Regions from separate parts of the Lentibacillus sp. genome, predicted to be linked through region 2. Evidence: predicted binding sites of a transcription regulator. Region 2 holds the regulator's gene; the other holds the start of a gene.
The links. The regulator LexA, encoded in region 2, represses DNA repair genes until DNA is damaged. The targets are predictions, from matches to a motif close to CGAACATATGTTCG.

Region 1: the regulator LexA is predicted to act here: its motif matches at 8,578-8,591, upstream of uvrB (excinuclease ABC subunit UvrB).

The regions. Positions count from the first base shown of each region.
Region 1 covers NZ_DATGTT010000048.1:23,256-38,914, forward strand. Annotated here, with positions in the region: gene ftsX (permease-like cell division protein FtsX) at 1-768, shown strand, start outside; gene VK097_RS08010 (murein hydrolase activator EnvC family protein) at 1,003-2,445, shown strand; gene VK097_RS08015 (S41 family peptidase) at 2,612-4,069, shown strand; gene VK097_RS08020 (PDZ domain-containing protein) at 4,239-5,423, shown strand; gene VK097_RS08025 (YkoP family protein) at 5,587-6,132, shown strand; gene VK097_RS08030 (metallophosphoesterase) at 6,129-6,962, opposite strand; gene VK097_RS08035 (MGDG synthase family glycosyltransferase) at 7,044-8,150, shown strand; gene uvrB (excinuclease ABC subunit UvrB) at 8,661-10,646, shown strand; gene uvrA (excinuclease ABC subunit UvrA) at 10,704-13,586, shown strand; gene VK097_RS08050 (MFS transporter) at 13,959-15,161, opposite strand; gene VK097_RS08055 (CynX/NimT family MFS transporter) at 15,250-15,659, opposite strand, start outside.
Region 2 covers NZ_DATGTT010000065.1:1,670-17,328, reverse strand. Annotated here, with positions in the region: gene tkt (transketolase) at 1-1,372, opposite strand, end outside; gene VK097_RS11540 (DUF896 domain-containing protein) at 1,459-1,692, opposite strand; gene VK097_RS11535 (YneB family resolvase-like protein) at 1,777-2,415, opposite strand; gene lexA (transcriptional repressor LexA) at 2,827-3,450, shown strand; gene glnA (type I glutamate--ammonia ligase) at 3,739-5,076, opposite strand; gene VK097_RS11520 (methionine gamma-lyase family protein) at 5,204-6,451, opposite strand; gene hflX (GTPase HflX) at 6,459-7,694, opposite strand; gene spoVK (stage V sporulation protein K) at 7,772-8,695, opposite strand; gene hfq (RNA chaperone Hfq) at 9,059-9,283, opposite strand; gene miaA (tRNA (adenosine(37)-N6)-dimethylallyltransferase MiaA) at 9,331-10,257, opposite strand; gene VK097_RS11495 (Dps family protein) at 10,278-10,727, opposite strand; gene VK097_RS11490 (oxidoreductase) at 11,549-13,543, shown strand; gene VK097_RS11485 (glycine cleavage T C-terminal barrel domain-containing protein) at 13,993-15,294, shown strand; gene VK097_RS11480 (methylenetetrahydrofolate reductase) at 15,487-15,659, shown strand, end outside.

The DNA.
Region 1 (15,659 bases), on a different contig from region 2:
GCGTTAATGCTGAATCTTAACTATATGGCGAACGGCCTGGAAGAAGATGTTCAGATTGAAGCATTGATTGACCTTACTGCCGAAGAGGAACAAATACAGGAACTTGGAACATCCATCAAGCAAATGGAAGGGACAGATAGTGTTGTATTTACTTCCAAGGATGAACAGTTAAATCAGCTGATCGAGGATATGGGTAAAGAAGGTTCGACCTGGCAGATGTTTCAACAGGATAATCCGTTGAGCCATGCCTATATTGTAAAGGCTGCGCAGCCCAATGAAACAGAGGCCTTGGCCAATCAAATCAAACAATTGGATGGCATTCAGGAAGTAAACTACGGACAGGATGTTATTCACCAGTTATTTCAATTCAATGAGTATGCCCGGAATATTGGACTTATCCTGATTGCCGCTTTAGTCTTCACAGCGATATTCCTTATTTCAAACACGATTAAACTCACGATTATGGCGCGAAGCAGAGAGATTGGAATTATGAAGTTAGTCGGCGCAACAAATGGCTTCATTCGCTGGCCGTTTTTCATTGAAGGAATGCTGCACGGGGTGTTGGGGGCTATCATACCAATTACCGCTGTATTAACTGGTTATTACTATCTGGACAATAACTTGAAAGACCAAATCAACTATGCCTTTGTGGAACTGTTGCCATTTAACCCATTTGCCTGGCAGCTATCACTCATTATTCTGCTTATAGGGACATTCATCGGAATCTGGGGAAGTGTTATGAGTGTTCGCAAATTCCTGAAAGTATAAATACAATTGATTTTAAAAGCAGTTGCTGCTTTTAAACCCGGAGGATTGGAAACCGTTTCCTTCGGGTTAAAGCAGAGATGATAACCTCTCAACGACCTAGAAGAGCTGGGCGCTGAAAGCAAATTGTACATCGGCCGTAATAACAAATAACAACATGATTTTTCTAAAGAATCCTAAATAAATGCTAATCCTAAAAATCATTTGACTAGACGTAACAGAGAGGGGAAAACGAGAATGAAGAAATTTATTTCCTATTTATTGGTTGCATTAATGGTTCTCGGTACGGGTTTTGCAGGTTCACAAAAAGCATCCGCTCAGTCCACCGATGAACTTGAACAGAAAATCGAAAATAAAAAGAATAAACAGGAAGAAATAGAAAAAGAGCAATCCAATCTAAAGAATGACAAACAGAACACGGAAGAAAAAATCGAGAAAAACTTGGATAAACAGGATTCCGTGAACAGTGAAATTACAACAATCAATCAGAAATTGACTGATACAAGGGAAAAGATCAGCACAAAAGAAAATGAAATAACTGATACAAATGAACAGCTTGACAAGTTAAGCAATCAAATTGATGAACTCAATGCACAGATTGAAAAATTAAAAAAAGAAATTCAGGAATTGAAAGAACGGATTAAAAAACGTGAGAAACTCCTTAAAGATCGCCTGCGAGCCATTCAGTCCAACGGCGGGAGCATGAAATACATAGAAGTTATTTTTGGTGCGAAAAGTTTTAGTGATTTAATCAGCAGATCCTCGGCGGTCAATACGATTATGGACCAGGACAAAGACATTATGGAAACACATAAGCGGGAAAAACAGGAAGTCGAGGATAAACAAGCTGAAGTGAAAACAAAGAAGGGAAATGTCGAACAAAAGAAAGCTGAAGTAGAAGATAAGAAAGCATCCCTTAAAAGTCAAAAGCAGGAACTTGAATCATTGAAGTCGGAATTGGATGACCAAATGGCTGAAAAAGAAAGCCTGCTTGGCGACCTGGAAGAAAAAGAGAAAGACCTTGAGAACTATAAAGTAAGTTTGGAAGATGAACAGGAAATACTTCGCAAGCAGAAAGCAGCCAATCAAAAAGCCATCGAGCTTGCCAAGCAGGAAAAGGAAAAGCTTAAGCAGCTTGCCAGAGAAAGACAGAGAGAAAGAAAAGCAAACAATAATTCCGGCAGCAGTTCAAGCAGCAGTTCAGACAACAGCTCAGGGGGCAATTCAGATGGCGGATCAAACCATTCTGCTGCACCAGCCAGTTCAGGTAATGGAATGTTCAATTACCCGCTGTCAGCACCCGTAACGTCCGGATATGGACAGCGTTGGGGCAGTCTCCATGCGGGCATTGATTTCGGGGTTGGACCAGGAACATCAGTAGGTTCCGCTGCTTCAGGTGTTGTTATTTCAACTCATAGTGAAAGTGATGGAACGATGAATGGTTACGGAAATGTTGTATTGGTTTCCCACTCAATTAATGGGACATCTTATACAACACTTTATGCACATTTAAGCAGTATAGCTGTTTCATCCGGTCAGACAGTCAGCAGCGGTCAGATCGTTGGAACAAGTGGAAATACAGGTCAATCAACCGGACCGCATTTGCATTTTGAAATTCATAGAGGCGGCTGGAACGGATCAAAGAGTAATTCAATAAATCCATTAAGCGTTCTGAACTAAAATCAGCGCATGTCATTGCATTTTGGCTGCATAAACTATATTATTAAAGGCATCGCACATTTTCGGTGTGATGCCTTTTTATAGATGAAAAACAGATTACCAATCATCACTTCCTTTGACTTCTGAAACGAACAGACAACCAGCAAATATAAGTTGGGGTGAAATAATGAAATTGAAAAAGAGATATATAACACTTCTTTTAATTGCTGCGCTTCTTCTGGGATTTGCAGGGGCATTTCTGGGAGTAAAACTGGCACAGCCGGACCCGGCACCGCTCGGGGAACAGCAGGAGACAGCTGATACATCCGGACAAATCAGCAGTGAAGCGCCGGAAAACATGCAAAAAGTAGCTCAAACCTTTAACTTAATTAAAAAACATTACCTGGAAGATGTTAAAGACAAGCAATTAATCGAAGGCGCCATTAAAGGGATGGTCAGCTCATTGGACGACCCATACAGTTCCTATATGGATGTGGAGACGATGGAGCAGTTTAATCAACAAATTGAATCCTCATTTGAAGGGATCGGTGCTGAAGTCTCCATGGTGAACGATAAAGTAACGATAGTTTCACCGATCAAGGATTCACCCGCTGAGGAGGCAGGGCTCCGTCCGAATGATCAGATTTTGAGTGTCGATGGAGAAAGTGTCGCCGGATTGAGTTTGAACGAAGCAGTTGAAAAGATCCGCGGCGAAAAAGGTTCCGAAGTTGTCCTCGAAATTCAGCGTTCCGGTGTTTCAGAATCTTTTGATGTAACCATTGAGCGTGATGAGATTCCGGTAGAAACCGTTTATTCCGAGGTAAAGACCATCGACGGGAAGAAAACGGGCATTATCGAAATAACGTCTTTTGCTGAAAATACAGCTGAACATTTCAATAAACAGCTGAAGTCACTGGAAGAGAAAAATATCGAAGGCTTGGTCATTGATGTACGCGGCAACCCGGGCGGAGTATTGTCCGCTGTCGAGGGCGTACTGAAAAATTTCATTCCGAAAGATGTTCCGTACGTGCAAATTGAAAACCAGAACGGTAAAGCAGATAAGTCCTTTTCCAATCTGGATGAGAAAAAGCCTTATCCAATCAGCGTGCTGATTAATGAGGGAAGCGCATCCGCTTCCGAAATTTTGGCGGTGGCCATGAAGGAAGTCGGATATGATGTCGTAGGCACGAAAAGCTTCGGCAAAGGAACTGTTCAGCAGGCCGTTCCGGTCGGTGATGATGGAAGCAGGGTCAAATTAACATTCTTCAAGTGGCTATCACCTGAGGGAAACTGGATACACGAAAAGGGTGTTAAACCGACTGTTAAAGTGGAGCAGCCTGATTATTACTTTACAAATCCTATGCAGGTTGACGAGCCCCTCAAGTATGATGAGACGGGTGAAAGTGTTAAGAGCATGCAAGTGATGCTGAAAGGTTTAGGCTATGATCCAGGACGTACGGATGGCTATTTCAGTAAAAATACTGAAGCGGCTGTCGAGAACTTTCAGTCAGACAATGACCTGGAAGTGACTGGTGAAGTCAATGAAAAAACAGCAGGGGCGGTCGAAACTAATGTCGTTGACCGAATCCGTAATGGAAAAGATGACCGGCAAATGGAAAAAACGCTTGATGTTTTGTATGAATAAATGTAAGGAATAAAGATATCCGCGGGTTTTTCTCGCGGTTTTCTTTTCCTGTTATGCAGGAACTTTTCGACAAATATCGAATATAATCAAAGACGCGTTCATTCAATAAAGCCGGGAACTGGATTTATCGGACAAGTTTCAGAAGAAGATGTGACAGAAGGTGATTAATGTGGTACAAACCTGGCTCATGGAACTGGCCAATGGGATAGGGAGGTTTTTTTTAAATCCTCTTGTGTATTGGGCAATTATTCTATCAATCGTTGTCGGGTATAAACGAATAAGAAAAGAACGCAATCATTTTGGCCTGAAAATTTTTGATATCTTTTCAGAATGGAAGAATGCAGGTCGGGTAACTTTGATATATGGTATCGTATTATCCGTCATAACGATAGGGACAGGGATGGTATTCTCATATGAAACAATCATGCTGCTTGCGGCGGTGACGATTCTTCTCAGTCTCTCAATGCGCTTAACACTGCTGTCTCCTGTTTATACGATTGGAATAACATTTTTACTGTTGCTGCTGGCCCCTTTTGTGCTTGAAAGCCAGTCATTAATTGATATGGATTTATTCAGCGCTCCAAATTTTACCGGATTGAGCCTGCTGTTTGCTATATTTATTTCGGCTGAGGCGTTTTTATTAAAACGGCATAACCGAAACGGGACATTCCCGGATATGGAGCTTGGACGCCGGGGGACATGGATTGGTATACATCATCTTAAAAAGATGACACTTATTCCCTTTTTCGTCCTTATTCCGTCTGGTCCGCTTACGTCAATCGCTTCTTTCTGGCCATATTTCTCAGTAGGTGGTGAAACCTACAGTCTTATGCTTGTCCCATTTTTAATTGGGTTTGACCACACTGTCCGAAGCGAGTTGCCTGAAAAAGCAGCGGTCCGTCTAGCAAAACCTGCCCGCATGCTAAGTCTGATTGTCCTGCTGCTGGCGGCCGGAAGCATGTTTATCGGCTGGCTCGCACTGGCAGCAATTGTTGCCGGTATCATTGGTCGGGAGTATCTCAATTTTAAACACCGGACAGCCGATCAGAAGAAGACGCCATTTTTCACTCAGAATTCGCGGGGAATAAAGGTGTTGGCCGTTGTTCCGGGTACACCTGCTGACCGGCTGGGGATATTGGTAGGTGAAACGATAACTAAAGTCAACGGCAAGAAAATAGACAGGATTGAACAGTTTTATTATGCTTTGCAGGACAGCGGGGCGTTCTTTAAATTGGAAATACGCGGTGATAACGGAGAAGCCCGATTTGTTCAAAGCGCCCTTTATGAGAAAGACCACCATGAACTGGGGATTATAACAGCAGCCAGACGCTACAAGGACAGTCAGCTTGCTTAATTGAATCAGATAAATTGATATTGAGGCAGTAAGGTGCATATCGTAACTTTGCTGCCTTTTTACTGTTCTCATTAGTATTTTGGATTAAAATACCTTCAATATTATTTGCCCCGTTAAAGCAAACTAATGAACGCAATACAGTTACAGAAAAGGAAAAAATGGTATGAAGAGTTATTTGCTGACGATATGGAGCACGCTTGACCCCATTTATTACAATTTCACTAGACTTCATCATGTGGCGGATTATGAACGAAATAAAACGATATTTCGCGTCAGATTAACGAAATATAGAGGCTCGCCTGTAATCCTGGAAGATGGCACATCGATTCGTAAAAACGATGTGCTGTTGAAAATCCACTTGCATAACGTCCGTATGATTCGTGAGCTAAAGAACATCAAAAGCGAAGTTCAGCGTGCTTTATTGCTATATCATATGGTCCGGGATGATTTGCAATGTCTTTCCAGTTACATTAATGGACACTCCAGACGCCATGAAATAAAAGCCGTTATTGGAATCACAATGTTAAATAAGGGAACACGGCGGCTTGGATTTGAAGCATTTTCAATCCAAAACAGATACTACCGGTTGTTCAAACAATTGACGTGCCAGATCATTAATTATATCGCAGGCCGTCCTGACCGGAACCCGCCTTGCTACTTGTTCATGTCAACGAACCGGCTGTTGAGTCACTCGGAGCGAATGGATTAAACATGTTCGGGCTGGCTGAAAGGTATCTGGTGAAATGTTATTTCCGGTCTTGAGCCAATACGTATATTGAGACCGGTCTGCCCAAGCCCTTCACTGATATAAAAAGGTGATTTATTGTGCATGTGCAAGCCTTTTATCGTGTTTTGTTTCGCGAGTTTGCCCATTTTGACAAGATGATATGCCTTGGGGTAGCAAATCTGGCCGCCATGAAAATGTCCGGCCATTAAATAATCGAACGTATACCCTTGCATCTCGAGCACGATGTTCGGGTCATGCGTAAGAACGATATTCGTTCCCGTGTCCACATGCCGATAGGCCACAGGCAGGTCGCTGCGGTTTGTACTATAGTCATCGATTCCGATTATATTGATTGTGTGTCCGTCGACTGAAAAACTTTGATGGGCATTCCGCAGTACCTGGATATTATACTGCTCCATTAAATTAATAAGTTCTGATAAATCCCGGTCGTTGAGAACATAATCGTGATTGCCCAGTACTGCGTAAATGCCATATGCCGGTTTCATGTCGCGTAATACACGCAAAAAGGGCAGTAATTTAGGAATACTGCGTTTCCGGTCAAGAAAGTCACCGGTCAATGCGATCATATCAACGGATTCATTTCTTAGCTTGTCCGCCAGCTGGGAAGGTGTTAGTGATATATTTTCCAAATGTAAATCGGACAAATGAAGGATGGATAATACCGGGGCATGCTCGGCGGATTCCGGAATTGCGTTAATTTTATTAATCTGTATATCTTGTGTATTTTTGTAGGCTTTGTACAGGAAATAGCCGATACACAACGTTATAAGCACCATTATGGCATATATCATCGTATGACTCCTCTCCTGTCAAAATTATAGCATTTGACTAGGGCAGAATCATTGGTAATTGGTTTCAATGGAGGTAAAAACATGGAAAAGGCACTATTTTTACCATTCATGCAAATACAAACCGGGCATCATCATGTGGCAGATGCATTAATTGAGGAAATTGAATCTTGCCGAAATGATATGTCATGTGACAAAGTGGATATTTTGTCATACAGCTACGGCAGAATGGAAAAAGTTATTTCCTCCGCTTATTTAAACTGGATCAAATATTTTCCGGATCTCTATGATTGGTTGTACAGGCTTGCCGCTTATAAAAAAGCACCTATACATAACCGCCGATATCTTTATGAAGCAATGTTTATACATTTTTTTAAACGGCTGACGAACCAGCAGGATGTCCGAATCCTATTTTGTACGCATGCGCTTCCGTCAAACATAGCAAGTGTATTAAAACTGCAGAATAAATTGCCGTCTGTCACGGTCAATGTTTATACGGATTTTTTTGTTAATGATGTCTGGGGGATTGAAGGGATCGATTACCATTTTGCTCCTACATTGACGGTTAAAAATTATTTAACAGAGAAAGGTGTCAGGCCGGAAGCGATTTATGTTACGGGTATACCAACCGGTCATGAATTTCAGATAAGGGAAGGGTACACAGAGAGCAAAAAAGCTATCATAAAAGTACTGGTGACCGGCGGCAGTCTAGGGGTGGGCTCGTTGAGGAATATGCTTCCGGCACTTAAGTCGGATAAGATTCATTATTATGTTTTATGCGGCAAAAATGATACATTTTACCGTGAATTGCTCCAGAAGCGACCCGCATCAGTTACACCGATTCCGTATATCACCAACAAAACTGAAATGAATCGAATGTATGATCAGGTTGATGCGGTGCTGACAAAGCCTGGAGGGGTGACCATCAGTGAATGCCTTTTAAAACGGAAACCGGTTTTTTTGTACAACCCGCTGCCTGGACAGGAACGGATAAATGTCGAGCAAATGAAGCGGCTGGGAACGGCAATTCCGGTGGATACGGACAATAATTTGGATGTACAATTATTGCATTTTTTCATGGACAAAAATAGAAAAAAGGTGTATGAAGAGAACGTTGAAGCATATCATCACAATCTGGACCATCGGCAAATGTCAGACCTTTTGGAAGACATGCTCAATAAAAAACATTAGCGGGGCGGCTGCTAATGTTTTTATAAATGATATAAGAAAGTATAAATTTTTGGCTCTACGAATGCTTTATCAAAAATAGCCACGTCTGGCTCCAGCGCTAAAGCTGTAGCGTGACTTCCTTCACCTCCGTCCGATAAGTCAACAGCGATTCACTTACGTTCATCGTGTTTCCTTTATCTCCTGCGGTTCAGTCCAGTCCGTACGTCGCTAAACGGGCGCTTGCGCCTTTGTTTTTTATCAATTTCTCCTCGTTTTGATTGTCCCCGCTTAACTCTGTAACCGTTCCTGCATTGCTTGCAGCGCTCTTTCTGACAGACATGATACTCATGTGCGGTGTCGGGTTCGCTTGGTTTGTTAATCCCTTGTGAATGATTTTTAGCTAGGATATCGGGTAAAATGGATAATAGATAAACCAAATGGATATTAACGAATATTTGTTCGTTTAACAGTTAAAATATCGGAACAATTGTGATAGAATAGATTCATCGAATGAGAACGGAGGTTTTCGTTTTGGAAAACAAATTTGAACTGGTGGCCGATTATGAACCGCGCGGTGATCAGCCCGAAGCGATCAGAGATATCGTCGAGAAGGTGAAAGCCGGACAGCGGCACCAGACATTGCTGGGGGCAACGGGTACCGGAAAAACGTTTACGGTATCCAATGCTGTAACGGAGATTAACCGCCCGACGCTGGTGATTGCCCATAATAAAACACTTGCCGGTCAATTGTACAGCGAGTTCAAGGAATTTTTTCCGAATAATGCTGTTGAATATTTTGTCAGCTATTATGACTATTATCAGCCGGAAGCTTATGTGCCTTCGACTGATACGTTTATTGAAAAAGACGCGAGCATTAACGATGAAATCGATAAATTGCGGCACTCGGCAACGTCAGCACTGTTTGAACGCCGTGATGTGCTGATTGTTGCCAGTGTGTCATGCATTTATGGCTTGGGCTCACCGGAAGAGTATGAAAGCCAGGTACTTTCGTTAAGAATGGGGATGGAAAAGGATCGCGACCAGCTCTTGCGTGATTTGGTCGATATCCAGTATGCCCGTAATGATATAGACTTCCAGCGCGGAACGTTCCGTGTTCGCGGTGATTCGGTTGAAGTCATTCCGGCATCACGGGAAGAACACTGTATGCGTGTTGAATTTTTCGGTGATGAAATCGATCGGATCCGTGAAGTCGATGCGTTAACCGGTGAAATTGTCGGTGACCGGGAACATGTGGCCATTTTTCCGGCATCCCACTTTGTTACACGTGAAGAAAAGCTAAAAAAAGCAATTAAAAATATTGAAAAAGAGCTTGAGGAACGGCTGGCGGAACTTCGTGAACAGGATAAACTTCTGGAGGCACAGCGTCTCGAGCAGCGTACCAATTATGATATTGAAATGATGGAAGAGATGGGCTTTTGCTCGGGTATCGAAAACTATTCCCGGCATCTGACCTTCCGTGAGCCTGGTTCGACGCCATATACATTGCTGGATTTCTTTCCGGATGATTTTTTGTGTGTCATTGATGAATCACATGCGACACTGCCGCAAATCAGGGGAATGTATAATGGTGACAGGGCGCGTAAACAGGTGTTGGTTGATCATGGTTTTCGCTTGCCGTCTGCACTCGACAACCGCCCATTGAAGTTTGGAGAGTTTGAAAAAGCAACCAGCCAGCTGATTTATGTATCGGCAACACCGGGTCCATATGAACGGGAACATGCACCGGACTATACCGAACAGATTATTCGTCCGACAGGTCTCTTGGATCCGAAAGTGCATGTCAGACCAATCGATGGACAGGTTGATAATCTGATAGAGGAGATCAGCAAACGGTCGAAGCGGAATGAGCGTGTGCTGGTCACAACTCTGACGAAAAAAATGTCCGAGGATTTGACTGATTACCTGAAAGAGATTGGGATGAAAGTTGCCTACTTGCATTCGGAAATCAAGACACTGGAGCGGATTGAAATCATCCGGGATTTGCGTGTCGGCAATTACGATGTGCTCGTCGGCATTAACCTGTTGCGTGAAGGGCTGGATATACCGGAAGTATCGCTTGTCGCTATTCTGGATGCCGATAAGGAAGGTTTCCTTCGTTCCGAGCGTTCGCTCATTCAAACGATGGGACGTGCGGCACGTAACGAAAACGGGGAAGTTATCATGTACGGTGATAAAATAACGAATTCCATGCAAGTCGCCATTGATGAAACAAACCGCCGCCGTGAAAAACAAATGGCCCATAATGAACGATATAATATTACACCGACAACGATCCGCAAAGACGTTCGTGATGTGATTCAGGCAACCGTAGCCGCCGAGGACGTCGAGGATTATGAAGACAAGAAAAATAATGTTGCCAAGATGACGAAAACCGAGAAAGCAAAAATGATTGATAGTATGGAAAAAGAAATGAAAGAAGCGGCAAAAGCGCTTGATTTCGAAAAGGCCGCTGAACTTCGCGACATTGTGCTTGAATTGAAGGCAGAAGGTGCCTGATCATTCAACTCATTTTTGACACGCATACTATCAAGCAAGTGGAAGGATGACCTGTTCATGCCAAGCAAAGAAATAAAGATTCAAGGTGCTCGTGCACATAATTTACAAAATATAGATGTATCAATCCCTAAAAATAAATTTGTCGTTTTGACAGGCCTGTCAGGGTCGGGCAAATCCTCACTGGCCTTTGATACGGTCTATGCAGAGGGACAGCGCCGTTATGTGGAATCCCTGTCCGCTTACGCGCGGCAATTTCTAGGTCAGATGGATAAGCCTGATGTTGACGCCATCGAAGGACTGTCACCGTCCATATCAATCGATCAGAAAACGACAAGCAACAATCCGCGTTCGACGGTCGGTACCGTTACAGAAATTTACGATTACTTGCGTCTGCTGTATGCCCGTGTCGGACATCCGACATGTCCGCGGCATGGTATTGAAATCAGTTCACAGACAGTGCAGCAGATGGTAGATCGTATACTTGAGTACCCCGAGCGAACAAAAATGCAGATCCTTGCCCCGGTGGTTTCCGGACGCAAGGGGGAACATGCCAATACGATTGAAAAACTGAAACAGGAAGGCTACGTCCGTATCCGTGTCGACCAGGAAATGCGTGAAGTGACTGATGACATCCAGCTTGATAAAAATAAAAATCACTCGATTGAAGTGGTTGTCGACCGGATCATCGTCAAAGAAGGTGTTGCAAGCCGGCTGAGCGATTCGATTGAAACCGCACTGGGATTGGGTGACGGCAATATTATTGTTGATGTGATCGGTGATGAGGAACTTTTGTTCAGTGAAAACCATGCATGCCCGATTTGCGGTTTTTCAATCGGTGAACTGGAACCAAGACTTTTTTCATTCAACAGCCCGTTTGGTGCGTGCCCGTCATGTGATGGCCTTGGCACAAACCTTGAAGTTGATTTGGAACTCGTCATTCCGGACTGGAAGAAAACATTGAAGCAGCATGCAATCGCAGCATGGGAGCCAATCAGTTCCCAGTATTACCCGCAGCTTCTGAAAAGTGTTTGTGACCATTACGGCATTGACATGAATATTCCGGTCAAGGATATCCCGAAAAAACAGATGGACAAAATTTTATATGGAAGCGGCAAAGAAAAGATCCATTTCAGCTATCAAAATGATTTCGGCAAACTGCGTGATAATCATATTTATTTTGAAGGTGTTTTGAATAATATTGCCCGGAGATATCGGGAAACACCGTCAGATTTCACACGCGAGCAGCTGGAAAAATATATGGCCCATAAAAAATGCCCATCCTGCAACGGGCACCGTCTTAAGGAAGAAGCGCTTGCGGTGCTCGTGAACGGGAAGCATATCAGCGAAGTGACTGATTATGCGATTACAGAGGCAAAGGATTTATTTGAAAACCTTGAGTTGACTGAAAAAGAAGAAACCATTGCCCGCATGATCCTGAAAGAAATATCTGACCGCCTTGAATTTATGAACAATGTGGGGCTCAGTTATCTGACTCTGTCTCGTACTGCCGGCACATTATCGGGTGGTGAGGCGCAGCGGATCAGGCTGGCAACCCAAATCGGTTCAGCCCTGACAGGCGTTTTATATGTGCTGGACGAACCGTCAATCGGTCTGCATCAGCGTGATAACAACCGATTGATCAATACGCTCAAACAGATGCGTGATTTGGATAACACGTTGATTGTCGTCGAGCATGATGAAGATACAATGCTGGCTGCTGACCACATTATCGATATTGGACCGGGCGCCGGCGAGCATGGCGGTCAAGTTGTAGCAAGTGGTACACCGGAAAACATGATGAAAAACAAAGAATCACTCACTGGACAATACTTGGCAGGTGACAAATATGTTCCGTTGCCGGCCAAACGCCGCAAACTAAACAAACGCAAGCAGCTCAAAATTGTCGGTGCCGAGGAAAATAACCTGAAAAACATCGATGCGTCGATTCCGGTTGGACTGCTTACGGTTGTTACCGGTGTTTCCGGTTCAGGCAAGAGTACATTGATTAATGAAATTCTGCATAAGTCTTTGGCCAAGCAATTGAACCGTTCGGCCAAATTAAAGCCCGGAAAACACAAGAAGATTAACGGCATCAACAATATTGAAAAGGTCATCGACATTGACCAGTCGCCAATTGGTCGGACACCACGGTCAAATCCGGCAACCTATACAGGAGTGTTCGATAATATCCGTGAGGTTTTCGCACAGACAAATGAAGCTAAAATCCGCGGTTATAAAAAAGGGCGTTTCAGCTTCAACGTAAAAGGAGGGCGCTGTGAGGCATGCCGCGGCGACGGCATTATCAAGATTGAAATGCATTTTCTGCCGGATGTCTATGTTCCTTGTGAAGTATGTCACGGCAAACGCTATAACCGTGAAACGCTGGAAGTGAAATATAAAGGAAAAAGTATTGCAGACGTACTGGAAATGACCATTGAAGAAGCATTAGACTTTTTCAGTAATCTTCCGAAAATCAAGCGGAAGCTGCAGACGGTTTATGATGTGGGGCTCAGCTATATCAAGCTGGGGCAGCCCGCCACAACTTTATCTGGCGGGGAAGCACAGCGGGTGAAACTGGCAAGTGAACTCCACCGCCGCTCCAACGGCAAATCGTTTTATATATTGGATGAACCGACAACAGGCCTCCATACAGATGATATCAACCGGCTCATGAGTGTGCTGCAGCGGCTTGTGGATAACGGGGATTCCGTACTGATTATTGAGCACAATCTTGATGTGATCAAAACAGCAGATCATATCATTGATCTCGGCCCTGAAGGCGGTGACGCCGGCGGTGAGATTATTGCCACTGGAACACCTGAAGAAGTTGCTGATATTGAGCAATCTTATACAGGCCACTATTTGAAACCTATTTTGGAACGTGACCGCAAACGAATGGAACGGGATATGGAACAGCGCGAAAAAGTCGGGTCGAAATAAGAAAGGAAAACGGCAAGCTGCTTAGCGGTTTGCCGCTTTTTCATGATATAAGAAAGTATAAATTTTTGGCTTTATGAATGCTTTATCAAAAATTGCCACGTCCGGCTCCAGCACTAAAGCTGTAGCGTGACTTCCTTTACCTCCGTCCGATAAGTCAACAGCGATTCCAGAAGTTCAAGGAAGGCCGACTAAACCCGGGCTTTGCGCCCAACGTCGGCATACTCCCTATGAGGGGGCATGTTTCCTTTATCTCCTGCGGCCAGTGGGGCAGATCGGCTAAAACCGCCGCGATGCGCGGCAATGCCTACCCACCTGCGACGCTGAGCACAGTCCGTACGTCGCTAAACGGGCGCCCCGAGCCTTTGTTCACTATTAAGAAGCGGTCTGCTGTTTATCCCTGTACCGGAACAAGCGGATAATCACCACATAAACAGCAGGAACACACGCAAGGAGAACGATTAGCCCCTTCCAGCCCCAATTGCTCCATAGCGGCCCGAGAACGGAGCTTCCAAGGGCAACCCCAATATAATAGGACACCAGATACAAACTGGAAGCACTTCCTTTATGATGGGTTACTTCCTCGGCAACGGATGAAGCCGTCAGTGAGTGCGCCGTAAAAAACCCCAGACACGCTACACAGAGCCCGACAATAATCATCCACAAAGCGGAACCGAGTGTGATCAAAAGACCCGACACCATGACGAAAACACCGATCAGCCGGATCGTTCTCAAACTGAAATGCCCCGCAACCCAGCCTGCAAGCGGTGAACCAATGACACCCAGCCCATAGGCAAAAAACATGTACGAAACAGCTTCAAGCGACAGCGAAAACGGCGGCGCTTCAAGATAAAACGGCAAATACGTCCAAATGCCGGTGAATGAAAACTGCAGCACAATACCGAGACCGAATATGAGCAGTAAGGCCGGATTTTTCAGATGATAGCTGAACCCTTTCAAATCACTGGAAAACGGAAGCTTGCTAGGCTCAAAAAAGCGTGATTTCGGAAGCATGAACATAACCGCCGCCAAGATGACCAATCCAATCATAGCAAGAACATAGAACGCAATCTCCCATGAAAAATGATCGGTAATATATCCGGTCATAACACGTCCGATCATGCCGCCAAGTGCATTACTTGAGATATAAAGCGCTGTTGCCACATGAACACTGCGTCTGTCGATTTCCTCACTCAAATAAGCCAGTGCAGCCGCCGGAAGACCAGCGAGAGCGAATCCCTGCACAAGCCGCAATATAAGCAGAAGCAGAAAGGAATCCGAAAGCGGTATAATCAAGAACGGAATCGAAGCACCGGCAAGTGACAGTTTAATAAATACAGTGCGTCCGCTCCGGTCTGACCAAAATCCAAGCACAATCAGCCCCGCAATCAGCCCGATAATTGTCACAGAAAGCGCCAGTCCTGAAGCCGATACCGCTATCCCGAATTCTTTTACAAAAACCGGAAAAAGCGGCTGAACGGCATACAACCCGGCAAATATAAAAAAGGATGCCAATGCCAGGCTGAGCGTGATTCGCCAAAAATATAAATCCCTAATTGTATAGGCTTGCTGTTGCATCTATGTCACATCCATTAGAGTAAATCTTAATCTGTTCAAGCCAGGTCGCCGCAATGAAGCATTATTGCCTGTTACATACCGAAAACAATCAGTTCAACACAAACCGGTCGCGCCCTGCCCCCATTCCAAAAATCATCACCAAAAAGGAAACGCCGATCAACGTTATCAATGGTATCGTCCATTCGTGTGTAACATCAAACAAGTACCCGATAAACATCGGTCCGGCTGCTGCCAGGGTATAGCCAAGCGATTGAGCCATTCCGGATAGTATCGCAGCATCACGGGCATTGCGTGCACGCATTCCCAAAAAAGCCAGAGCCAGCGCAAACGTCCCGCTCAATGTAAGGCCGATCATGATGGTACTGATCACCATCACCGTAAAGGAGTTGCCCAGCAGCAACCCGCAATAGCCACCGAACGCCAACAGAGCCATTACAAGTACAATGCTTCGCTGTGATTTCAGCCTGCCGGCAACAACCGGAACCATAAAACTGGCCG
Region 2 (15,659 bases):
ATGTCACTGGATTATTCATGATGGCTGACAGTCTTAGTGCCGGGCGCAAATAGTCGCTGAAGACAAAGAATGTTCCGGCATAAGGCTTAATACCGCCATGCAATGCCATCCCATTGACGGCAGCTGCCATTGCAAATTCACGTACACCGAACCAGATATTTTTTCCGGCATAATTGTTTCGGGAAAAGTCATCCTGGTTTTTAATCGTTGTCTTATTTGAACCTGCTAAGTCAGCACTGCCTCCAAACAGATATGGTACAGCTTTTGAGACTTCATTCAGGACCTCGCCGGATGAAGCACGGGTAGCTTTCGGATCATCATCTAAGTCATAAATGGGAAGGTTTTTCTCCCAGTTTTCCGGCAGCTCACCCCTTATAGCATGCTCTAATTCATTGCCCGCTTCCGGATATTTTTCTTTATAAGTTTCAAATAAACCGTTCCACTCTTGCTCAGCGTTTTTACCATCTTCAGCAATTTTTTCCCTGAAGTCGTCATACACTTCATCAGGTACATGAAATTCATCATGTTTCCAGCCGTAGTGTTCTTTTGTCAGTTTAACCTCATCTTCTCCCAGCGGGGCGCCATGTGAATCCGCAGAAGCTGACTTATTCGGTGATCCGTAGCCGATGACGGTTTTTACTTCGATCAGTGTCGGCTGATCGGTATTCGCTTTCGCTTCTTTGATAGCGTTGCGGATTTCACTCAAATCATTACCGTCTTCCACCCGGATAACCTGCCAGCCATATGCTTTGAAGCGTTCCTCCGTATTATCCGAAAATGCGCGGTTCAGCTCGCCATCAAGTGAAATGTCATTTGAATCATACAGTGCAATCAGCTTGCCCAATTGTAAATGACCTGCCAGTGATGCGGACTCATGAGAGATGCCCTCCATAAGGTCACCATCACTTACAAGCGCATACGTGTAATGGTCAATAATGGATATATCCTCTTTATTATAGGTTGCTGCAAGATGTGCTTCTGCCATAGCCATACCGACTGACATGGCAATGCCTTGTCCAAGCGGGCCTGTCGTTGCCTCAACCCCGTCAGTATGGTGGACTTCAGGATGGCCCGGTGTTCTGGAATCCCACTGACGGAACGACTTCAGATCATCAATGGTGACATCATAGCCTGATAAATGCAGCAGTCCATATAAAAGCATCGATCCATGACCTGCTGATAAAACGAAGCGGTCCCGGTTAAACCATTTGGAATTACCAGGGTTATGGGTCATGAAATCCGTCCATAATGTATACGCCATCGGTGCAGCGCCCATTGGGAGACCGGGATGACCGGAGCTTGCGTTTTCTACTGCATCAATTGCCAAAGTTCTGATTGTGTTAATGGATAGCTGTTCGATTGTTTCTGACAAAACGATACCCCTTTCCCTTGTTAACATTGATTCGTATCCTTTTTAATTCTATAATGAAACTGTTATTGTAACAAGTCATAACATGATTAATGTTTTTTGTTCTTATCTTGTAAATCACGCACTTTTTTCGGCGTGACATCCCTGCCTTCAGGATCCTTTACGGTCATTGACTTAAACTGATTTTTGAAAGATTTTCGGACATTCTGCAAATATTCTTCGCGGAGCTCCTTTTGTTCAGTCTGTTCCTTAACAGTTAAGCCTTCTTCTTTTGACTTTTTAGCTAATTGATTTATCCGATTAAGCTTTTCTTCTGAAATCATAGATGAAACCTCCTGAAAATCAATAAAGGCAAGAACAATATGACTGTTCCTGCCTTCTAATACTACACGTCAATTTATTCATATTCAAGTGTCGAGATATTCCTGATATCTGCGGTGCACAGTCGCTTTTGAAACAGAGTGCCCCAATCCATTCAATGTATCAGCAATTTCCCGGAAGGTGAGCTCATGCTGTCTCAACCGGACGACTTCTTCAATCGGAAATTCTTTTCGTTCTTTTCCCGGAGCCTTGTTGCGGTTTGACAGATTCTTGCTCGGATCAAATCCATTCTCAACGGCTTTCTTCATACCCCGCTTAATTTTTGCATTATGAATCTTCCGTTGATATTCCTCCACAATACTGACAATCTGCAGCAGCATTGAATCTGCTTCAGACAATTCCAGTTCGCCTTCATACAAAGACGTATAAATATTGACATCCAATTTTCGGAGTTGATGATACAAAGCAATTTTGGTATTCCCCCGCCCCAACCTCGTTTCATCCTGAATAAGCAAACAGTCCGCCCGTTCGTCAGAAAAATAATCCAGCATCCGAAAAACGCCTTCCCGGCTTATTTCATAGCCGCTCGCCTGTTCTTCAATACATTCCGCGACTGTAAAATGATAGGCACCGGCAAGCTTCATCAGTTCTTCTTTCTGCCTTTGCAATGATGTTTCCTGAATTTTTTTATCAGTACTGACCCGGCAATAAATAATTGCTCTCAATTTAATATCCCCTTATAAAGGTTGTTCAAAAGTCCGGTAAAAATGACACATCGAATTTCTTCGTTGGCTTATTGCTCCACTGCTCGAAACCGCGCCGTCTCGAACTTTCTGCCCTCTTTATCCTCCTTTTTGAACACCCACTTATATGTTATCCGCTTGTGATCATCGAAAAATATAAAAATATTAATGCAGATGTAAAAGCTACTAAATAAAATATATCAGTTTTCGTTATTCTTTCAAACATACGAACCATCCTTTCCTTTATAATGACAAGAACTTTTGTTCGGTTTTACCTATTATTATATACGAACAAATGATCTTGTCAACAGTTTTTTCGAACGAATGTTTGCTTCACTGAGATGAACATGCTATACTTACTTCAATAAATAATATGTGCGAGGTGTTTAATTGATGACGAAACTTTCAAAGCGGCAGGAAGCCATTCTCGATTATATAAAAGAGCAAGTGGGCGAAAAGGGTTATCCGCCGTCGGTCCGGGAAATCGCAGTGGCTGTGGGGCTTGCTTCCAGTTCAACCGTACACGGCCATTTGGCACGGCTGGAAAGTAAGGGGTTTATCAGACGTGACCCTACAAAACCACGGGCAATTGAAGTTTTAGATCTTTCAGAAGAAAGCAATATCCCAAGGGAAGAACCGCGATATGCGCCTGTTATCGGAAAGGTAACCGCTGGCATTCCAATTACCGCCGTGGAAAATATTGAAGAATTTGTTCCTTTGCCAAGTTCGGTAACAGGTACTGATGAGAATCTGTTTGTACTCGTTATTGAGGGAGAAAGCATGATTGAAGCAGGTATATTGGACGGGGATATGGTCATCGTTAAGCAGCAGACTACAGCACAAAATGGTGATATCGTAGTCGGTATGACCGATGAAGATGAAGCCACTGTAAAGCGATTCTTTAAAGAAAAAGACCACATTCGCCTCCAGCCTGAAAACGCAACGTTGGAGCCGCTTATCTATCAAAATGTGACCATTTTGGGCAAAGTAGTCGGTTTGTATCGTAATGTTGAATAGAACAGTAATAAAAACTTAACTGCTTTATAGACCATATTTTATTACTGTAGTTTTATTCAGTTATTGCAGCTATATAATATTCATTCAGTGGGATACTTTTTTCCCCACTGCATGTTAGTTGAAGGAATCGGACTTTACGGGCAGCTAATCCCCCACTTATCTTTCCTGGCTTCCTTGAAATATTGAAGTGAGGGTCTTCCTGCCCGTTAAGGCAGAATAAAACAAGGCTTGGCCATCACAGCAACATGATGCCAAGCCTTGTTTTTAATGTAAATAACATTTGGAATTTTAATAGGTTGTCAAATACTGCTCCCTCTCCCATGGATGAACAGTCGTACGGAACATATCCCATTCAATCGTTTTTGCTTCAACGAAATGTTCATATAAGTGTTCGCCCAGTGCTTCAACAACCGTCTCATCTTTCTGCATTTCCAACAAAGCGTCCTTAAGTGTTTCAGGCAAACTCTTGACACCATTCGCTTCACGCTCTTTTTTGTCCATATCGTATATGTTCTGATCAACTGATTCAGGCGGTGTTAATTTGTTTTCAACACCATCCAGTCCGCTTGCAAGCAACACTGACATCGCCATATATGGATTGGCGGCAGGATCAACACTTCGCACTTCAATACGGGTGCTTAAACCGCGGGAGTACGGAATGCGGACAAGCGGACTCCTGTTTGTGCCGGACCACGCTACATAACATGGCGCCTCATAGCCTGGAACCAGTCGTTTATACGAATTAACCGTCGGATTCGTAACTGCTGTGAAGTTTGTGGCATGTTTAATTACCCCGGCAGTGAACTGATAAGCAACATCGCTTAATTGCATTTCCCCATCTTTATCAAAAAACGCATTTTCGCCATTCCTGAATAAAGACATATTGACATGCATTCCGGAACCATTGACCCCGAAGAGCGGTTTTGGCATAAAGGTCGCATGCAGGTTATGTTTTCTTGCAATTGTCCTGACGACCAATTTAAATGTTTGAATATCATCGGCATGTTTAACAGCATCTGAATACTTAAAATCAATTTCGTGCTGACCTGGTGCACCTTCGTGATGTGATGCTTCAATTTCAAAACCCATTTCTTCCAGTTCCAGAACAATATCCCGCCGGCAGTTTTCACCCAGATCTGTTGGTGCCAGATCAAAATAGCCGCCGCGATCATTCAGTTCCAATGAAGGCTGGCCCTTCTCATCCAGTTTGAACAGAAAGAATTCCGGTTCTGTACCTATATTGAACGCATCAAAACCGAGCTCTTCCATTTTCTGAAGCTTTCGTTTTAAATTGTAACGCGGGCATCCCGCAAATGGGGTCCCATCAGGATTATATATATCACAAATAAACCGGGCCACTTTCCCTTTTTCCGAGGTCCATGGAAATACCACAAATGAATCCAGATCAGGATGCAGGTACATGTCGGATTCCTCAATACGGACAAACCCTTCTATGGATGAGCCATCGAACATCATTTTATTGTCCAAAGCTTTATCCAATTGACTGAGCGGAATCTCAACATTTTTGATATTTCCAAGCATGTCGGTAAATTGAAGCCGGATAAATCGGACATTTTCTTCCTCGATTCGTTTCATGATTTGTGCTCTCGTTAAGCCTGATGCCATTTAATTTCCTCCTAAGTCATTTTTAACAGCATATCAATCGACCACCATAAACCTTATTCCTTTATATTAGAGACATCGGAACGCTATGTAAAGTTATAACACTAACGTAAATTTTTCAGACCTGCTCTCAGTCGGTTAAAAATATTAATTCTTTCTCAACTAAATGATTAACTGCTGATTCAAGCGCAATTTTCACATGAGCATATGTTAACCCCCCTTGCACAAATGCTGTATATGGTTCCCTGATCGGGCCGTCTGCAGTCAATTCAAGACTCGCACCTTGTATAAACGTACCAGCCGCCATAATGACCTCATCCTGATAACCGGGCATTCCGCTCGGGTACGGGGTAACAAAGGCGTTAACCGGTGAATTTTGCTGGATCGCTTGGCAAAATGCAACCATGTTCTCCGCATTGTTAAAAGTAACCGTCTGAATCAGATCTGTACGAAACGTTTCATAACCCGGGCTTGTCCGAAAGCCTGCCAATTCTAAAAATCTCGCCGTCAAGACAGCACCTTTTAAAGCTTCCCCAACAATGTTCGGTGCCATAAAAAGACCCTGAAACATCTCCTGTAAGGTGTTAAATGTTGCACCAGTTTCCTTTCCAAGTCCTGGTGCTGTCAGGCGATTGGCACATTGTTCTACATACGATTCTTTCCCGGCAATATATCCGCCCGCACGGACAAGTCCGCCTCCCGGGTTTTTAATCAGCGACCCTGCGATAACATCTGCACCTGCATGCAGTGGTTCGCGTTCCTCAGCGAACTCGCCATAGCAATTATCAACGAATATAATCGCGTGTTCATTTATCGATTTGACAAAGCGGACCATTTCTTCAATTTCGCTGATTGTAAAAGACGGTCTGTCGTCATAACCTTTTGAACGCTGAACGCCAATTACTTTCGTTTTTGGAGACAGTTTTCGCCTGACTCCGGGATAGTCAACTGAGCCGTCATCCAGTAAATCGACCTGATTATATGTAATATGAAAATCGGCTAATGAGCCACTATGCTGACCGTTTATGCCAATAACCGTTTCTAATGTGTCGTAAGGTTTACCGGTAATATACAACAATTCCTCGCCCGGCCGCAAAAGGCCGAACAGAGCGGTTGATATGGCATGAGTCCCGGAAACGATCTGCGGTCTGACGAGCGCATCTTCCCCTCCGAACACATCAGCATAGACTCTTTCCAATGTTTCCCGGCCCAAATCATCATATCCATAACCAGTGGTCGAATAAAAATGAGTATCACTGACACGGTTGGATTTGAAAGCATCAAGCACCCGCCTCTGACTCATTTCGGTTACCGCTGAGATATTTGCGTGCTGCTGTTTACAGTCATGTTCTGCCTGTGTTATTAAATTTTTCAACATCAATAACTTAATGCTCCTTTAATAAGCTTTTCAGAGGATGACTTTGCCGGATATACCCACTGATAGAGTATACATTTGCATTTTCCCGAAAAAAACGCTCTGTGACGATTGTTTCCTGATCCAATCGGTACAGCAATTTTCCCTGGTCGGGATTTAAATTCACGGTATACCAGTCCCATTCATCCTTCAATGTTTCCTCCAGCTTCCTCAGCAGCCGGTGGATGTCTGACGGTTCAAGTGCGCTAATGAAAATATTGGGATGATGCATCGGAATAAAATCCTCATCAATAAGATCTTTTTTATTATACACCATCAGCTTCGGTATAATATCAGCATCCAGATCGTGAAGTAAGTTGTTCACTGTCTTTTGCTGCTGTTCTAAATCGGGATTTGCTGCATCAACCACATGCAGGATGAAATCTGCCTCGGTCACTTCTTCCAGCGTTGACCTGAATGCGGCAATCAATGATGTTGGCAGGTCTTGAATAAATCCTACCGTATCTGTTACCAAAGTCTGAAAACCTGATGGCAGCTGGATTCTGCGTGTCAAAGGATCCAGTGTGGCAAATAATTGATTCTCGACCAGCGCATCGCTTTGTGTCAGCTGATTAAATAAAGTCGATTTTCCAGCATTTGTATAACCTACAATAGCTACCTGAAAAACGTCGTTTATTTTTCGGCGCCTGCGGTATTGTTCCCGCTGCCTGACGACTTGTTTTAACTTTCTTTTAATATCATCAATCCGGCTTCTTATATGGCGTTGGTCCGTTTCGAGCTTTGTCTCCCCCGGTCCCCGTGTTCCTATTCCTGCCCCCAGACGTGACATTTCCTCACCTCGTCCGCGGAGTCTTGGCAAGGTGTACTCCAGCTGGGCGAGCTCAACCTGCAATTTACCTTCTTTTGTCCGAGCACGCTTAGCGAAAATATCCAAAATTAACTGACTTCGGTCAATGACTTGAATGCCAATGTGATCAGTCAGATTACGCAATTGTCCCGGTGATAGCTCATCGTTTGAGATAACTAAATCAGCATCCATTTCCTCTGCTGTCTCCCGTATCTCATCCATTTTTCCTTCGCCGATATAAAAGGCAGGGTGAATTCGCTGCCGATTTTGGGTGATCACTTTATCAACAGAACCCCCTGCCGTTTTAGAAAGCGACTTAAGTTCGTCAAGTGAAGATTCAAAACGCATATCATTATCTCCGGGCATTTTTACAGCTATTGCTATTATCCTTTCCTGCATGTCAAAACCTCTTCTCTAACCAATTGGTGTATCCAATATTTATCATAGCAAAGAACAATTCTCACTACAATTCGACTTCATTCAATGTCAAGACACAAGTCCTCGGCGGTTAAGTAAATCAGATCGTTAACTGAAAATGTCTCCTTCGTTAATAATCTCATTGCATGAAGTCTGATGGATTGCTCAACAACATTACGAATGTACCGTGCATTAGAAAAATTGTACTGCGTTTGGCGTTTCACTTTATATAAATGTGTCCGCAGCTTCCATTCGGCTTCTTTTGTCAGCTCATATTCCCTGCTCTGGACCATTTGTTCCGAAATCTTTATGAGCTGGGTTGTATCATAATCCTGAAAATCCAATATAAACGGAAATCTGGATTTCAAACCGGGATTCAGCGTCAAAAAACGCTCCATTTCAAATGGATAACCGGCCAATATCAATACAAAATCATTATGATTGTCTTCCATATGTTTTACCAAAGCATCAATTGCCTCTTTGCCAAAATCCTTTTCGCCGCCTCGGGCCAGGGAGTATGCTTCATCGATAAACAAAACGCCTCCCATCGCCTTCTGGATAATGGTCCGGGTTTTTTGTGCTGTTTGCCCAATGTATTCGCCAACCAGATCGGCCCGCTCCGCTTCAATGAAATGTCCTTTCGAAAGCAGATTCATCTCAAAATACATCCTGGCCAGTTTTCGGGCAACCGTCGTTTTTCCGGTTCCGGGGTTGCCTTTAAATAACATATGAAGCACTTGTCTTGTACCGGACAGTCCGATTTCTTTCCGTTTTTCATTAATGACAATCGTGGCATATATTTCCTTTATGGTCTGCTTTAATCGTTTCATGCCGATGAACGAGGAAAATTCTGCATCAATATGCGAAAAGGTATTACTTTCAGTTGAGTTCTGTTTGTCTTTATCAGTTGTTGCATCGCGGTGATTATCCTGCAGTATAATATTAATTTGACCATTTTTATTTCGATGTTTTTGCGTTTCCACATGATCACTCCTTCGTCACGATAGCATACGTGCCGAAAGAGTGAGATGTGACAAACGCCCATTTTAGTGAAACTTCATTCAGTGGACTTGCAAGATAATGATTCAAACAGACAAGAGGCTGGGGCAAAAGTATTGAATCAAAGACAAATCCGAACTATGATTCAAAATTCGTGAGTTAGATTTCGAATCAGTTCGGATTTGTCTTTTTATAGTATAATGGGTTTCCACCAAAACAGCGAAGTATTTTTCCGCAGCGATGTGTAAGACTTACCTAAACATTACACTAAAGTATTTTGGTTATTATCATTCATCTTTAATGATGAACGTTTTAGTGATGTCCCAGCCCAAATTAAACCTTTATGATTATTCTTTCTCTAGTGAGATATTTTTTACCGGGGCAAATGTGGAGATAGCGTGTTTGAAAAGCAGCTGCTGTCTCCCGTCTGTTTCAATTAATACCGTAAAATTATCAAATGCCTTAACGACCCCTCGCAGCTGAAAACCGTTAGTCAGAAATACTGTTACCGAAACATGATCCTTTCTGAGTTTATTTAAATATTGATCCTGAATGTTTACCGACTGTGCCATTCTATTTCCTCCTCTTTTCTATCTGTATTTAAATACTTCTATATATTTTACAACTTTCCTGCTAAGTCAGTTAAAATATTTCTAAATATTTCTTCGCTTGATTCGGGCGTCACCGTATACCAATTGACATTCATTTTATTTTTAAACCACGTATACTGCCGTTTTGCATAGCGTCTGGAATTCCGTTTCAGAAGATTTACCGTATCTTCAAATGACTGCTCACCTTTAAAATAAGATATAAACTCTTTGTACCCGATTCCGCGCATCGCCTGATGATTTTCATAGCCTTGTTCATACAGAGCTTTGACCTCATTCAAAAGTCCTTCTTCCAGCATACGGTCGACTCGCTCATTTATTCGTTCGTACAAAAGATTACGGTCCATTTCCAAACCTATAAAAACAGGGTGATACGGCGAATTCTCTGATTGGCTTTTTTGGTATTCAGACATCGTAATCCCGGTTGTTTCATAGATTTCCAACGCGCGGATAAGGCGTCTGTGATTATTCGGGTGAATTTTCGCAGCCTGATCCGGATCTATCTCTTTCAAACGTCTATGCATGACAGCAGATCCTTGGTCATTAAGCTCGCTTTCCAACTGTTTGGTTACGTTTTCGTCCCGTCTCTGATTGGAAAAATGGTAATCATATAGGGCGGCCTGGATATATAGACCGCTTCCACCGGCAATAATCGGCAATTTTCCACGTGAATCTATTTTATCTATGTAGTGCTGGACAAATTTTTGATAATCAGCAACCGAAAAGGGTTCTTCGGGATTTTTAATATCAATCATATAATGGGGAACCCCATGTTTCTCCTCCTCTGACACTTTTGCAGTACCAATGTCCAGACCTTTGTATACTTGCATGGAATCCCCGCTGATGACCTCTCCGTTGAAATGGCTGGCAATGTCAATGCTCAGCCGCGTTTTTCCTACAGCAGTTGGTCCTACAATTGATATGATTTTCTGTTTCATCAGCATTCCCCTATATATCTTTATTCATACGCGCGATAAGCATGCAGCATCCAGATGTATTTTTCCAGTTTGCTTTGCAGGGTTACAAGCAAATCGACTGTCGGTTCATCATGTAAGTCATCGGCAAGAGGAATCCCTTCCTCTTTTATTTCAGTTATCATCTGTCGATAATCCTCAACCAATTGTGCTGTTATTTCATCTTCTTTATCATCAGCCGTTGCTTCCACGAGCGTTGTTTCTTTCATATATTTCGTCATCGTTGCCAGTGGCTTGCCGTCAATCATCAACACTCTTTCCGCAATTTCATCCAGGTCTTCAGCCATGGTGTTATACATGTCTTCGAATACGTTATGTAATTGAAAGAAATGTCTTCCCTGGATAAACCAGTGATAACGGTGAAGTTTTACATACATGACAAAATAATTGGATAACAGCTGATTTAAAGAATTGATCAGTTTTTGATTATCCACAGGCAGCACCTCACAATCTTTTTCAGTAGTTTCTGCGAGGCGTGCCAAATTTATACATGACCCGTTTAATCATGACTGATTTTGCCGATTTTTAGCATTTGTTTATTCTCAAATTATATCTTATATAATAACGTAACTCAATCATTATTTGCGAACATTTGTTTTTGATTGGCCAAATTGTGGTCATTTCTGTGATCAACCAGAATTGCTTCCTGCTTAAACTGGACAACCTTCCAGCAGATAAATAAGTCCAGGTCCGCTGCAGCTGCAAAATTGTTCCGTCAGATTTGCCTCCTATTTTTTATCCAGTTTTTGGTATGACACGACTAATATATGAGATTTCATATAACGATAACATCAAAACTTATCATAGCCGGCGTTTCTCACTGGGGTCAAATGACAAAAACAGCCGAGAAAGACCGACTTTTCTGTCAGCTTCTGGACAAATTCTCATATGGGCGGATGTAGTATTTCAGCTTTGTACAGCTGGTCTGCCCCGCAGCCAGTGGGAATCAATCTACCATTACGTCAACCAACGCACCGCTCTTCCCTCTGTATTTATTAATTTAGATTTTGCTTAAAACAACAATCAAAAAATATTTTAAAAAATATCTTGACATCAATATGGGTTTCTAATAATATTTCGTTAAATAAAGTATTAAATTTTGAAAACATTGTGATAAGTTGCCGCGCAGAATTTAAAAATAATCAAGCGGCAACCAGTTTTCAGGATATAATGTAAGCGCTTTCCGTTCCGCCAATGGGAAAAATCTTTCCGAAATGTTTGCTCAGAAGCCAATTTTCCAAGGGAGGTAAAATCGATGACTACGGATCACTCAACAAGCGTAAGAAGGGATTTTCAGAATTTGTTCAGCCCCTTCCGGATTGGTTGCCGCGAAGTGAAAAACCGGATAGTATCAACCGCTCATGCGCCGGGGTTTGATTCAGGTTTGTTAAACAAACGCCATGTTGACTACCTTGAACGTAAGGCAGCTGGCGGCGCCGGTTTGATTATGGCCTTTGGTTCGGCAAGTGTGTACAAATATTCTTCAGCCTCGTATGGTTCAGTCAGCTTATGGGACCCTGAAAACGAATCATTATTAGAAGACCTTGCAGATAAAGTGCATGCTCACGGCGGGTTGATTATGTCTCAAGCCACCCACATGGGCAGACGAGGAGATTCCTCGATTAGCGGCCGTCCTTTACAAGCGCCATCTGCTATTTCAGAAGGGGTCCATCGTGAAACACCACATGTTTTGCGTATTGAAGAAATACCGCCGGTTATCGATGCCTTTGCTGATGCTGCAGCAAGGCTGGAACGATGCGGCTGGGATGGGATTGAGATCACTTCTTTCTCGGGGCATTTGATTGAACAATTCTGGAGCCCAGCCATCAACAAGCGGACAGACCGCTATGGAGGTGACTTGACCGGACGCATGCGTTTTTCCGAAGAGGTGATTGAAGCAGTTGCTGAGGCCGTATCCGATGATTTTATTATTGGTTTTAGAATGACTGGCGATCCTGTTACGGACGATCTGGGTCTTGACCAGGATGACATGCTCGAGATTGCCGAGAGACTTGATCGTTTGGGCCACATTGACCTATTTCATATTTCTGGCGGAAATGCTGCAACCTATGCTGCCCAATCAGCGGTTGTTCCAGGTGATACCTTTGCTCGCAGTACGTTTAACCACGCGGCACATAGAATGAAAGAAAATCTATCAGCCCCGGTATTGGTTGCCGGACGAATCCTCGAGCCCGAGCAGGCGGAAGAGGCCCTGGTCAATGAAGATTGTGATTTAGTAGGTATGACCCGGGCCATTATCGCAGATCCGGAGTTACCTCAAAAAACAATGGCAGGAGAACTGTCTCAAATCCGCCCGTGCAACGCTTGTACGGAAGGATGCATTGGCAGATTGTATATGGGCATGCCCATCATTTGCACCGTTAATCCTGCCATCGGCGACAGTTCTTTAGAAAATTTCGAGCCGGCTGATTATACGCGGCGCGTACTCATCGTTGGCGGCGGACCTGCAGGGATGGAGGCTGCACGTGTGGCTGTTGCACGCGGGCATGACGTCATGCTTTTGGAGCGCGGCGATAGGCTTGGAGGACAAATGACAGCCGCTGTAGCCGCTCCCGAACGACCGCACTATGGCAGACACATAGAGTGGCTTAAAAAGGAACTCGAGCGGCTAAATGTTGATGTACGGCTCAAAACGGCAGTGACGCCTGACAGTCTAATCGAACTGGATCCCGATAAGGTTGTGCTTGCAACAGGATCCTATCCGGACATTCTCACTGCAGCCGGCGACGTCACAGCGCGTTGTGTGACAGATATTGCAATTCTTGAACAAGACGTATCCATTGAAAAAGATGAGCGGGTTATGGTCTATGATCGTGAGGGAAAGTTTCGCGGAGCCAGTATAGCCAATTTCGCCGCAAATGCCGGTGCCTCTCAGGTTGAATTAGTCACACCGTTGTGGTCTGTCTGTGAAGATCTTGACGCCATGCAAAAACCGGAGTTGTATCGTCTGCTTGCTGAAAATCAAGTTGTCCTCTCCCCAAATCAACAGCTTGCAGGACAAAAGGATGGTTACCTCCTTTTAAATGACGTCTGGTCCGGAAACAAACGGCTGGCAGATGAGGCTGATCTGGTGGTATTCGTTGGGTATCAAACGGCAGAAGATGCACTTTACGAGCAAATGAAACAGGCAGATCCCCAGCTTAATGTTCAAATAATCGGTGACGCGATTGCACCAAGGCGTCTAAGCGATGCCATATCCGAGGGCGTCCGGATCGGCAGCATACTTTAATGAAATATTGTGATGCACGGACATCATAGTCATCAAGCAAATGACGCTGTCAGTAGCTCTATCAAACGTTCAATTGCTAAAAATTTTTTGGAAAAATCTGAATAGACACACCGTATAGGCGTCCAAAAAATCCTTGAATGGGCTGCTCAAAACGAGTTATATTATCATAACATATAATGTAAGCGCTTCATTAATCAATTGTTTTCAGTTCAGAAGTAAGGCAATTAACATATAAAGGGGGTATGATACGCAAGTCAGTTGATAAGGACTGACATCAATATTTTACACGAGGCGATTGTGGGTGGTCCGGGTTGTTACCAAGTCTCTGATAGATCGAACGTTTGGGATTTCGGCGGCAAGTGCCGGATTCAAATGCCGATCATCAACAGTAAAGTACCTTTTACGAAAATGGGAATTATATTCCTTTAAAACAAAAGGAGGCAATCGGTTTGTCTATTGAAGGAAAACCTCTATCAGAGTTTAAAACGTCTAACGATCTCGAGGAAGCGGGCGTGCAAAGACACGTTCCGGTCAATTTGCGTCAAAGCGGGGATAACGGCTCACGCATGCTTATATCGCAAAGAGTGCGCAAGTCCCCATTCTGGCACCTTTCCGAAGAATCCGGGTCATGGTGCTATTCGGTTTACAACAACATGTACCACCCGCGTGCCTATATTCCGATGGAGGAGGGCGGTCTCCTCAAGGAATACGAATATCTCACCGAACACGTCACACTTTGGAATGTCGCGGTAGAGCGGCAGATCCAGGTGAAAGGCCCCGATGCCCCGAGGCTGGTGGACTTGGCAATTACGCGTTCGGTCGAGAAAGTCAAGACAGGAAAAGCCCGCTACGTTATTTTATGCAATAACGAAGGCGGCATCATCAATGATCCGGTTCTCCTCCGTCCGTATAAGGATGAGTTTTGGTTCTCTTTATCCGACAGCGACGTGTCGCTGTGGCTACAGGCACTTAAAATCATGAACAACTTTGATTGTACAGTACGCGAAATCGATGTGGCTCCCGTACAAATTCAAGGACCAAAATCAACATCACTCATGGTCGATTTATTTGGCGAGCGCATTCATGACGTTCCTTACTACGGGCTGATGGAAGGGGAAGTGAACGATTGTCCCGTCATTGTGTCCCGCACGGGTTTCTCGGGTGAAGCAGGCTTTGAGATTTATCTCTATAATGCCAGCATCAATGCCGAACAGTTCTGGTATCCTCTCCTCGAGGCGGGTAAACCATACAATCTAAAAGTGATTGCTCCAGGCCATATCCGGCGGCTTGAAGCGGGAATCCTTTCCTATGGACAGGATATGGACCAGGAGACCAACCCATACCAAGTGGGCTTAGGGTGGCAAGTGGACCTGACTAAATCCCAATTTATCGGCAAAGAAGCCCTAACCCGCATTAAAAACGAAGGTGTCACTAAAAAACTCGTCGGGCTGAAATTCGGCGGCAAAAAGATCGACTGGTACCCGGCCGATTTCTATATGGTTTACGCGGAAAACGGTACGAAGCTGATTGGCTATGTCACCTCTGCCTTCTATTCGCCAAATCAGGGGTGCAACATTGGTTACGCAATGCTGCCCAATTTGTTCAGTATGATTGGAACCCAGCTTGAGGTATTCCTGCCCGAACCATATGCCAGCGGGCGTGTTCCGGCGGAGGTTGCGCAAACGCCGTTCAAGACTTCTGAAAACCCCGGGACGGGATATACCCAGACCGGCCGAAAGCTTGAGACGTGATAATACGCGATGCAGCGGGTCTGTTTACAAACAGGCCCGCTGCACAGATATTTCGCTATTGAGAATTGAATCTCTTTAAAGGCACTTTAGCCACTGATCGTTAGAGGACTTCACAAAATCATGACGGCCCTATTACAGGTGTCATGTAGCTTGCCTTACAATGATCATATTTAAAAGAAAGTAGGGATGAACATGATGGATCAGCAATCTTCAGCGGCTCTGTTCAATCAAACGGGGGGGCCCCGCTTTGAACTCATACCCGCTAAGGGCATCGTTGAACGGGCCACAGCGTCCCTCCCTTCCCATGCCACGTTGACAATCACCTGCTCACCGACAAATGGTATCGACGCTACGATTGATAAATC